DNA from 2 places in the Streptomyces sp. NPDC050549 genome. Region 2 is predicted to be linked to the other one. Evidence: riboswitches for the same ligand, from Rfam matches in the RefSeq annotation. Region 2 holds a riboswitch; the other holds the start of a gene.
What was found. Region 2 has a riboswitch for cyclic di-AMP ahead of AB0I51_RS20770 (LysM peptidoglycan-binding domain-containing M23 family metallopeptidase). Riboswitches for the same ligand answer to the same signal wherever they lie in the genome.
Positions count from the first base shown of each region.

Region 1 (4,185 bases), on a different contig from region 2:
CCAGGGGTCCCCTCATGCGCATCCGTACGTCCTTCCCCCACGAGACGGCCCACGAGGACATCCGCATCCCGATGTCCGACGGGACACGGCTCTACGCGCGCGTCTGGCGCCCGCTGACGGACGAACCCGTACCGGCGCTCCTGGAATACCTCCCGTACCGCCTGACCGACTGGACGGCGCCACGTGACGCCCAGCGCCACCCCTGGTACGCGGGCCACGGTTACGCCTCCGTCCGGGTCGACGTGCGCGGCCACGGCAACAGCGAGGGCGCGCCCGGCGACGAGTACGACGCGCAGGAACTCGCCGACGGCGTCGAGGTCGTCGACTGGCTTGCCGCGCAGCCCTGGTGCACCGGCAAGGTGGGCATGTTCGGCATCTCCTGGGGCGGCTTCAACTCCCTCCAGATCGCCGCCCTCGCCCCGGAGCCGCTGAAGGCGATCGTCACCGTCTGTTCGACCGACGACCGCTACGACAACGACGTTCACTACATGGGCGGTTCGGCCCTCGCCGTCGACCTGCACGCCTGGGCGGCCACCATGCTGGCCTTCGTCGCCCGCCCGCCGGACCCCGAGTACGCGGGCCTGATCTGGCGCGACATGTGGCTCAAGCGCCTGGAGCGGATCGATCCGTTCATCCACACCTGGCTGGCCCACCAGCTCCGCGACGACTACTGGAAGCACGGCAGCATCTGCGAGGACTACGGCGCGATCCGGGCCGCCGTCCTGACGGTGGGCGGCTGGCACGACCCGTACCGCGACACGGTCCTGCGGCTCGTCGAACACCTCCCGCCGGAGCGGGTACGCGGCCTGATCGGGCCGTGGTCCCATCAGTACCCGGACCGAGGTCTGCCGCCCGGCCCCGCGATCGGCTTCCTCCAGGAGACGCTGCGGTGGTGGGACCACTGGCTGAAGGGCATCGACACCGGAATCATGGGAGAGCCTCCGCTGCGGGCCTACGTCAGCGACTCGCATCCTCCGGCCACGGTCTACGACACCCTGCCGGGCCGTTGGGTCGGCGAACCCGCGTGGCCCTCGCCGCACGTGAAGACGACGACGTACGGCCTCCGGGGTGCGCCCGTTCCGGTCCGCTCCCCCATGCACACCGGTGTGGACGCGGGCCGTTTCTTCCCGTGCGGGAACGACGCCGATCTGCCGCCGGACCAGCGGGACGAGGACGCGCGGTCGGCGTGCTTCGAGTTCGAGGTGCCGGCCGAGACGTGGGTGCTGGGGCGGCCGAGGGTGCGGCTGCGGCTGACGAGCGAGGTGGAGCGCGGGCAGGTCGTCGCCCGGCTGTGCGATGTCGCCCCGGACGGTTCCTCGACGCTGGTCACCCGGGGTGTGCTCAACCTGTCGGCTCGGCACGGGCGGGACCGGGCGGTGCCGTGGACTGCGGGTGCCGCGGAGGACGTGACCTTCGAACTGAACGGCATCGGGCACGCGTTCCCGCCGGGCCATCGCATCCGGCTCGCGGTGTCGTCGGCGTACTGGCCGTGGATCTGGCCGCAGCCGGAGTCGGGGGCGGGGTTCACGCTGGATCCGGAGGGGAGTGCGCTGGAACTTCCGGTACGGGAGCAGGAGTTGGGTTCCGCTGTTCGGTTCGACGAGCCCGAGGAGGCCGCGCCCATCGGGGTCAACCACCCGGCCACGCTGGACGAGCCGCGGCCCGAGCGGCTGGTGGTGCGGGATGTCGCGAAGGGTGAGTGGCGACTGGAGGTGGATCCCCGGTACGGCGGCACGCGTGTGTATCCGGACGGGCTCGAGTTCACCGAGGACGCGCTGGAGACGTACACGATCGACGAGTCGGATCCGCTGTCCGCCCGTACGCGGTCCGACTGGACGATCCGGCTGCATCGGCCGGAGCTGGGATGGGACACGACCGTGCGGACGCGGTCGGAGATCACGTGCGACGAAACGGACTTTATTACCTCGAACGAGGTGATCTGCACCGAGGGCAGCGAAGTGATCTTTCACCGTACTTGGGAGAAAAGGATTCCGAGAACCGCCAGTTGAGGATGAATGCCCGATTTGCCGCTCTTAATCCTGCCGTGAGTTGGGTCACGTATTTCTGTGCGTGACCCGCGTCCCGGTTCGTTCGTGTTTCCCCTTGCGGAGATTGACAGTTGAACCTTGGCTCACGCAAAGGATCAAGTGCCCCATACGTCTCAGACCAAGGTCAATAGGGGTTAGGTGTGATTCCGCCACTTGTTCCGGACATGTGCTCTCGCATAGTTTCCCGGCCTGTCGAGCGGAACGCCGAATCCTGCCGCCGCCCGGCATCCCAGTCACGAACTTCTCGCACGGCAGGAGCGGGGGACCCAGGTAAGTCGCCGGACCGGTCGCTGCGACCGGGACGGCTTGGGGTTAAGTCACGTCCGTGAGGGCGCGGCCGGGCACCTCCCAGCCCGAACCCGACAGCTCACCTCGCAGGCGACGGAGAGGAACCTCGTCATGCCTGCATCCGCTCAGTCCCGCCGCGCCCGACTCGTCCGTACCCTCGCCGTCGCCGGCACCGGTGCCGCGATCCTCGCCCTGCCGATCGTCGGTGCGAGCACCGCGTCGGCCGCCACGACCTCGTCGACCACGGTTGCCGGGTACCCCAACACCCTTGACGGGTGGATCCGCGAGTCGCTCGCGATCATGGCGCAGAAGGGGATTCCGGGGACGTACAACGGGATCTACCGCAACGTGATCCGCGAGTCTTCCGGCAACCCCTACGCGATCAACAACTGGGACTCCAACGCGGCGGCGGGTACTCCGTCGAAGGGGCTTCTCCAGGTGATCGACCCGACGTTCAACGCGTATCACGTTGCCGGGACTTCGTTCGACCCGTACGACCCGGTCGCGAACATCACGGCTGCCTGCAACTACGCGGCGGCGGTGTACGGGTCCATCGACAACGTTTACGGGGCTTACTAGAAACGTTGGATCAGCCACGACGGGTTGTGTTTTGAGTGCAGCGCCGTCGTGGCTGGTCGCGCAGTTCCCCGCGCCCCTAAAAGACTTCGCCGAGGAGTCTTTCCAGGACCACGGCGATGCCGTCGTCCTCGTTCGACCTCGTCACCTCGTCCGCCACCGCCTTGAGTTCGGGGTGGGCGTTGGCCATGGCCACCCCGTGGGCCGCCCAGTCGAACATCGGGATGTCGTTCGGCATGTCGCCGAAGGCGATGGTGTCGGAGGGGTGCAGCCCCAGGTGTCGGGCGGCGAGGGCCAGGCCCGTCGCCTTGGTGATGCCGAGTGGCTGGAGTTCGACGGTGCCGGGGCCCGACATGGTGACCGAGGCCAGAGAACCGACCACCGAGCGCGCCGTGGACGCCAATTCGTCGTCCTCCAGGGCGGGGTGACGGAGCAGCACCTTGCTGATCGGTTCGGACCACAGGTCGTCGCGCCTGCCGACCCGTACGGCGGGGAGCGTGGGGTGCGGCATCAGGTAGCCGGGCTCGATGAGGGTGAGGCCGTCCACTCCGTCCTGGTCGACCGCCGCGTACACCTGGCCCACCTCTGCCTCGATCTTGCCGAGCGCGGTCTCCGCCAACTCCCGGTCCAGGGTGACCGACCAGAGCAGACGGTCCGCGCCGGCGTCGTACAACTGCGCGCCCTGTCCGCACACCGCGAGCCCCCTGCTGCCGAGGTCTTCGAGGAGCGGTCGCACCCTCGGGGCGGGCCGGCCGGTGACGACCAGGTGCCGGGCGCCGGCCGCCGCGGCCCTCGCGAGTGCGGTGCGGGACCGGTCGGAGAGTGTGTCGTCGCCGCGCAGCAGCGTTCCGTCCAGGTCGGTGGCGATCAGTGCATATGCGAGGGGTGCGGCCATGATCAGAGAATACGGATGGAACGCCCCACCGACTCGACACGAACCGGACGGCTGCTGCCTTCACATACGTTGACCCGAGTTCCGGTTGGTTTGACAGTTACGGCGGTCATGCCGAGTCCCGGATCACCAGTTCGGTGGGCAGGATCACGCCCGCCGTGTCCTCTCCGGCGATCTGGGCCAGGAGCATCCGGACCATTTCGGCGCTGATGCGGTCGTAGGGCTGGCGCATGGTGGTGAGGGCCGGGGTGATGGCGGTGGCCGCCGCCGAGTCGTCGAAGCCTCCGACAGCGATGTCATCCGGGACCGAACGGCCGGATTGCTGAAGGGTGTTGACGACTCCGAGGGCCATGAGGTCGGAGGCCACGAACACCGCGTCTA
Region 1 is NZ_JBFAJD010000004.1:186,282-190,466, forward strand. It holds gene AB0I51_RS08810 (CocE/NonD family hydrolase) at 15-2,009, shown strand; cyclic di-AMP (ydaO/yuaA leader) riboswitch at 2,241-2,442, shown strand; gene AB0I51_RS08815 (transglycosylase SLT domain-containing protein) at 2,448-2,915, shown strand; gene AB0I51_RS08820 (HAD family hydrolase) at 2,992-3,807, opposite strand; gene AB0I51_RS08825 (LacI family DNA-binding transcriptional regulator) at 3,914-4,185, opposite strand, start outside.
Region 1: it holds a riboswitch for cyclic di-AMP, as region 2 does, so the genes downstream of both, AB0I51_RS08815 (transglycosylase SLT domain-containing protein) here and AB0I51_RS20770 (LysM peptidoglycan-binding domain-containing M23 family metallopeptidase) in region 2, are expected to answer to the same signal.

Region 2 (4,185 bases):
GCTGACCGGACCGGGCCGGCATCGCTGACCCGGACGCGGCACATGGGTTTCCACAGGTTATGAGTTCTCCACAGGCGTTGCCTCGCAGGTCCCGCACCATTGATGATGTTGGCGCTTGAGTGGACTTGTTCGAATCTGTGAGGGACTTGATGCTGGAGACCGCCGAGAACGGCCGTACGTGGGTGCTGTCCGGGCCCACGAGCAGTTACGCCGTCCATCTCACCGAGCGCGACGAACTGCTCCATCTCCACTGGGGTCCCCGTATCGCGCTCGCCGACGCCGAGGAACTCGCCGCCCGTCCGCTCCCCGGCGGCTCCTCCTTCGAGTCCCCGCTCGACGGACGCGAGGAGTACCCGGTCGAGGGCGGCCCCCGCTTCGTCCGGCCCGCCCTGTCTGTGCGCACGCCGGAGCGGCGCGGCACCGAGTGGTCCTTCGACCGCCACGACACGGACGGCGACGAACTGCGGCTCCGCTTCCGCGACGCGGGACTGACGATCACCCTGCACTACCGGACGCGCGGTGACGTCGTGGAGCGCTGGACGGTCCTCGACAACGAGGGGACCGAGCCGCTGGAGCTGCTGCGCGCCGACTCCGCCACCTGGACGCTGCCCGACCGCGAGGAGTGGCAGCTGTCGCACGTGCACGGGCGCTGGGCCGCCGAGTCACGGCTGGTGCGCTCCCCCCTCACCTACGGCGAGAAGGTCATCGGCAGCCGGCGCGGCCACACCGGACACCAGTACCTTCCCTGGGTCGCCCTCGACACCGACGCGACCGAGGAACGCGGCGAGGTCTACGGCTGCGCCCTCGGCTGGTCGGGGTCCTGGCGGATCGCCGTGGCCCAGCTCCCGGACGCGCGCGTGCAGATCACCGGCGGCGCCGGGTACGACGAGTCCGGGCTGCTGAGCCTCGCGGCCGGGGAGTCCTTCACGACGCCCCTCTTCGCGGCCCTGTGGAGCGACGCCGGCTTCGGCGGCGCCAGCCGCGCCTGGCACACCTACCAGCGGACGTACGTCATCCCGGACGCCGACCGGGACCGGCCCGTGCTCTACAACTCCTGGGAGGCCACGCAGTTCGACATCTCCGAGGAGCAGCAGGAGGTCCTCGCGCAGCGTGCGGCGGCGGCCGGCGTCGAGCTGTTCGTGGTCGACGACGGGTGGTTCGGCGCCCGCACCAGCGACCGTGCCGGACTCGGCGACTGGACCCCCAACCCGGACCGCTTCCCCGCCGGCCTCAAGCCGCTCGCCGACCGCGTCCACGCACTGGGCATGCAGTTCGGCATCTGGGTCGAGCCCGAGATGATCAACCCGGACAGCGACCTGTACCGCGCCCACCCGGACTGGGTGCAGTACCAGGAGGGACGAAAGCGGACGGAGTTCCGCAATCAGCTCGTCCTCAACCTGGCCCGTGAGGACGTCCAGGAGTACCTCTGGGAGCAGCTCGACGGACTCCTCTCCAGCGCCCCGATCGACTATGTGAAGTGGGACTTCAACCGCTGCTTCACCGACGCGGGCTGGCCCGGCGACGCTTATCCGCAACGCCTCTGGGTGGACCATGTGCGCGCGCTGTACGCCCTGTTGGACCGGCTGCGGGCGGCCCACCCCGGTGTGGCCTTCGAGTCCTGCTCGGGCGGCGGCGGCCGGATCGACCTCGGCATCCTGAGCCGTACCGACCAGGTGTGGACCTCCGACAACACCGACCCGCTCGACCGGCTCGCCATCCAGCACGGCTTCAGCCAGATCCACCCCGCGCGCGTGATGGCCGCCTGGGTCACCGACAGCCCCAACACCCAGCTCAACGACCGGGTCAGCAGCCTGCGCTTCCGGTTCGTGAGCGCCATGGCCGGCGTCCTCGGTGTGGGCGGCGACCTCTCGGAGTGGACCGAGGAGGAACTCGCCGAGGCCCGCGAGTGGATCGCCCTCTACAAGGAGATCCGGCCGCTCGTGCAGCACGGCGACCTCCACCGGCTGCGCCCGCCGACCGGCGGACTCAGCGCCGTGCAGTACACGCGCGGCGACGAGAGCGTCGTCCTCGCACTGCTCCAGGCGCAGCACTACGGCGAGCCGGTACCGGCGCTCCGGCTGCGCGGGCTCGACCCGACGGCATCGTACGAATGCCTTGAAACGGGCGAAGTCCACCGAGGTGCGGTCCTGTTGCATCACGGGCTGCGGACCGGGCTGCGCGGTGACCTCGATGCGACGGTTCTCCGGCTGCGTCACATCTGAGCATTCTGCCCGAATTGCAGCCTTCGTTACAACTCGCTCTGGAATAAGGGAAGCTGAGGGGTTGTACGTGAGCAGCGTCATATCCGTGACCGTACGTCGCTCGTCATGTTCACGTAATTGACATGCTTTTCCAGGGGAATTGAGGGAGGAGGCGGGTGGGAATTCACGGAGGGTGACTGTGAATTCCCACAGGAGATCACAAGAAAGACAAAACCGTGGAACCTCCTGCTTGTCCCTTTGCGTCTTCCTCGCTTACGTTCGCCACCAATCCGGACGGACGCCCAATCCTGCCGCCGACCGGACTCCGCACACACCCACCCGTATGCGGCAGGAGCGGGGGACCCACAGGTAGGACGCCTGTTCCGGTCTCCGGAACGGGCTTGGGGTAAAGCCGCGACCAGCGCGCGGCCGGGCATCTCCAGCCCGCACCCGACAGCTCACCTCGCAGGCGCCGGAGAGGAATTCGTCATGCCCGCGAAGGGTAAGCACCGCCGTCCCAAGTCCCAGCGCCTCACCCGCTCGATAGCCGTAGCCGGAACCGGCGGCGCCGCGCTCGCCCTTCCGCTCATGGGAGCCACCGGTGCCCATGCGGCCACTTCGACTTCCGCTCCGGAAAAGGCCGTTCAGGCGGCTCCGGCAACCGAGGGGACGGTGGCGCAGAAGGCGGCGACCGCCAAGACCGAGGGCGTCAAGACGTATTCGGTGAAGGCGGGCGACTGGCTCGCGAAGATCGCCGACGAGCAGGACGTCACCGGTGGCTGGAAGAAGATCTACCAGGACAACCGCGAGGCCATCGGCGCCGACCCGTCGCTGATCCACCCGGGCCTGAAGCTCTCCCTCGGCAAGAAGGCCACGACGAGCACGACCAAGTCGTCCGGTTCGTCCTCCTCGTCGTCCTCCTCTTCGTCGAAGAAGACGACCGCCACGCAGAGTGCCGACACCACCAGCACCGCCGGCGGCTACACCCTCCCCGTGACCGGCGGCACCATCGGCACCGGCTACCACGTCGCGGGCAGCATGTGGTCCAGCGGCTATCACACGGGCGTCGACTTCGTCGTCCCGACCGGCACCACCGTCAAGGCGGTCGCCGCGGGCACGGTCGTCTCGGCGGCCTACGACGGCGCCTACGGCAACGAGGTCGTCATCCGGCACGCGGACGGCGAGTACTCGCAGTACGCCCACATGTCGCAGCTGTCCGTCTCGGCCGGCCAGACCGTGACCGAGGGCCAGCAGATCGGCCTCTCCGGTGCGACCGGCAACGTCACCGGCCCGCACCTGCACTTCGAGATCCGGACCACTCCGTACTACGGCTCGGACGTGGATCCGGTCGCCTACCTCCGCTCGCACGGCGTCACCGTCGGCTGACTCCGGAGCCCGGCGCAGGGCAGTTCCCGGGGTCAACGCCCCTGGCCAGGGGCTTATTCCGACTTTGGGCAACCCTTTACGAGTGGCTTATCTCACCGTCCGTCAACCCCATATTACGATCGCGTAGGTCACACTCCAGGGTGAACTATGGTTGCCGTGGCTAACGATTCGAAGAGTGACAACAGATCAGTGATCGGGTCGTACGTGGCGGTGGGGGACAGCTTCACCGAGGGCGTCGGCGACCCCGGTCCCGACGGGGCGATGGTCGGCTGGGCCGACCGGTTCGCGGTACTGCTCGCGGACCGGCGGCCCGAGGGCGACTTCGAGTACACCAACCTCGCCGTGCGCGGGAAACTGCTCGACCAGATCGTGGCCGACCAGCTCACCCGGGCCAAGGAGATCGGCCCCGACCTGGTCTCCTTCTGTGCGGGCGGCAACGACATCATCCGGCCCGGCACCGACCCCGACGAGGTCGCCGAGCGCTTCGAGCGCGCGGTCGCCGACCTCACCTCCGCCGTCGGCAGCGTCCTGGTGACGACCGGCTTCGACACCCGCGGTGTGCCGGTCCTCAAGCATCTGCGCGGCAAGATCGCCACCT
Region 2 is NZ_JBFAJD010000013.1:107,346-111,530, reverse strand. It holds gene AB0I51_RS20780 (hypothetical protein) at 1-28, shown strand, start outside; gene AB0I51_RS20775 (alpha-galactosidase) at 150-2,222, shown strand; cyclic di-AMP (ydaO/yuaA leader) riboswitch at 2,524-2,686, shown strand; gene AB0I51_RS20770 (LysM peptidoglycan-binding domain-containing M23 family metallopeptidase) at 2,691-3,587, shown strand; gene AB0I51_RS20765 (SGNH/GDSL hydrolase family protein) at 3,777-4,185, shown strand, end outside.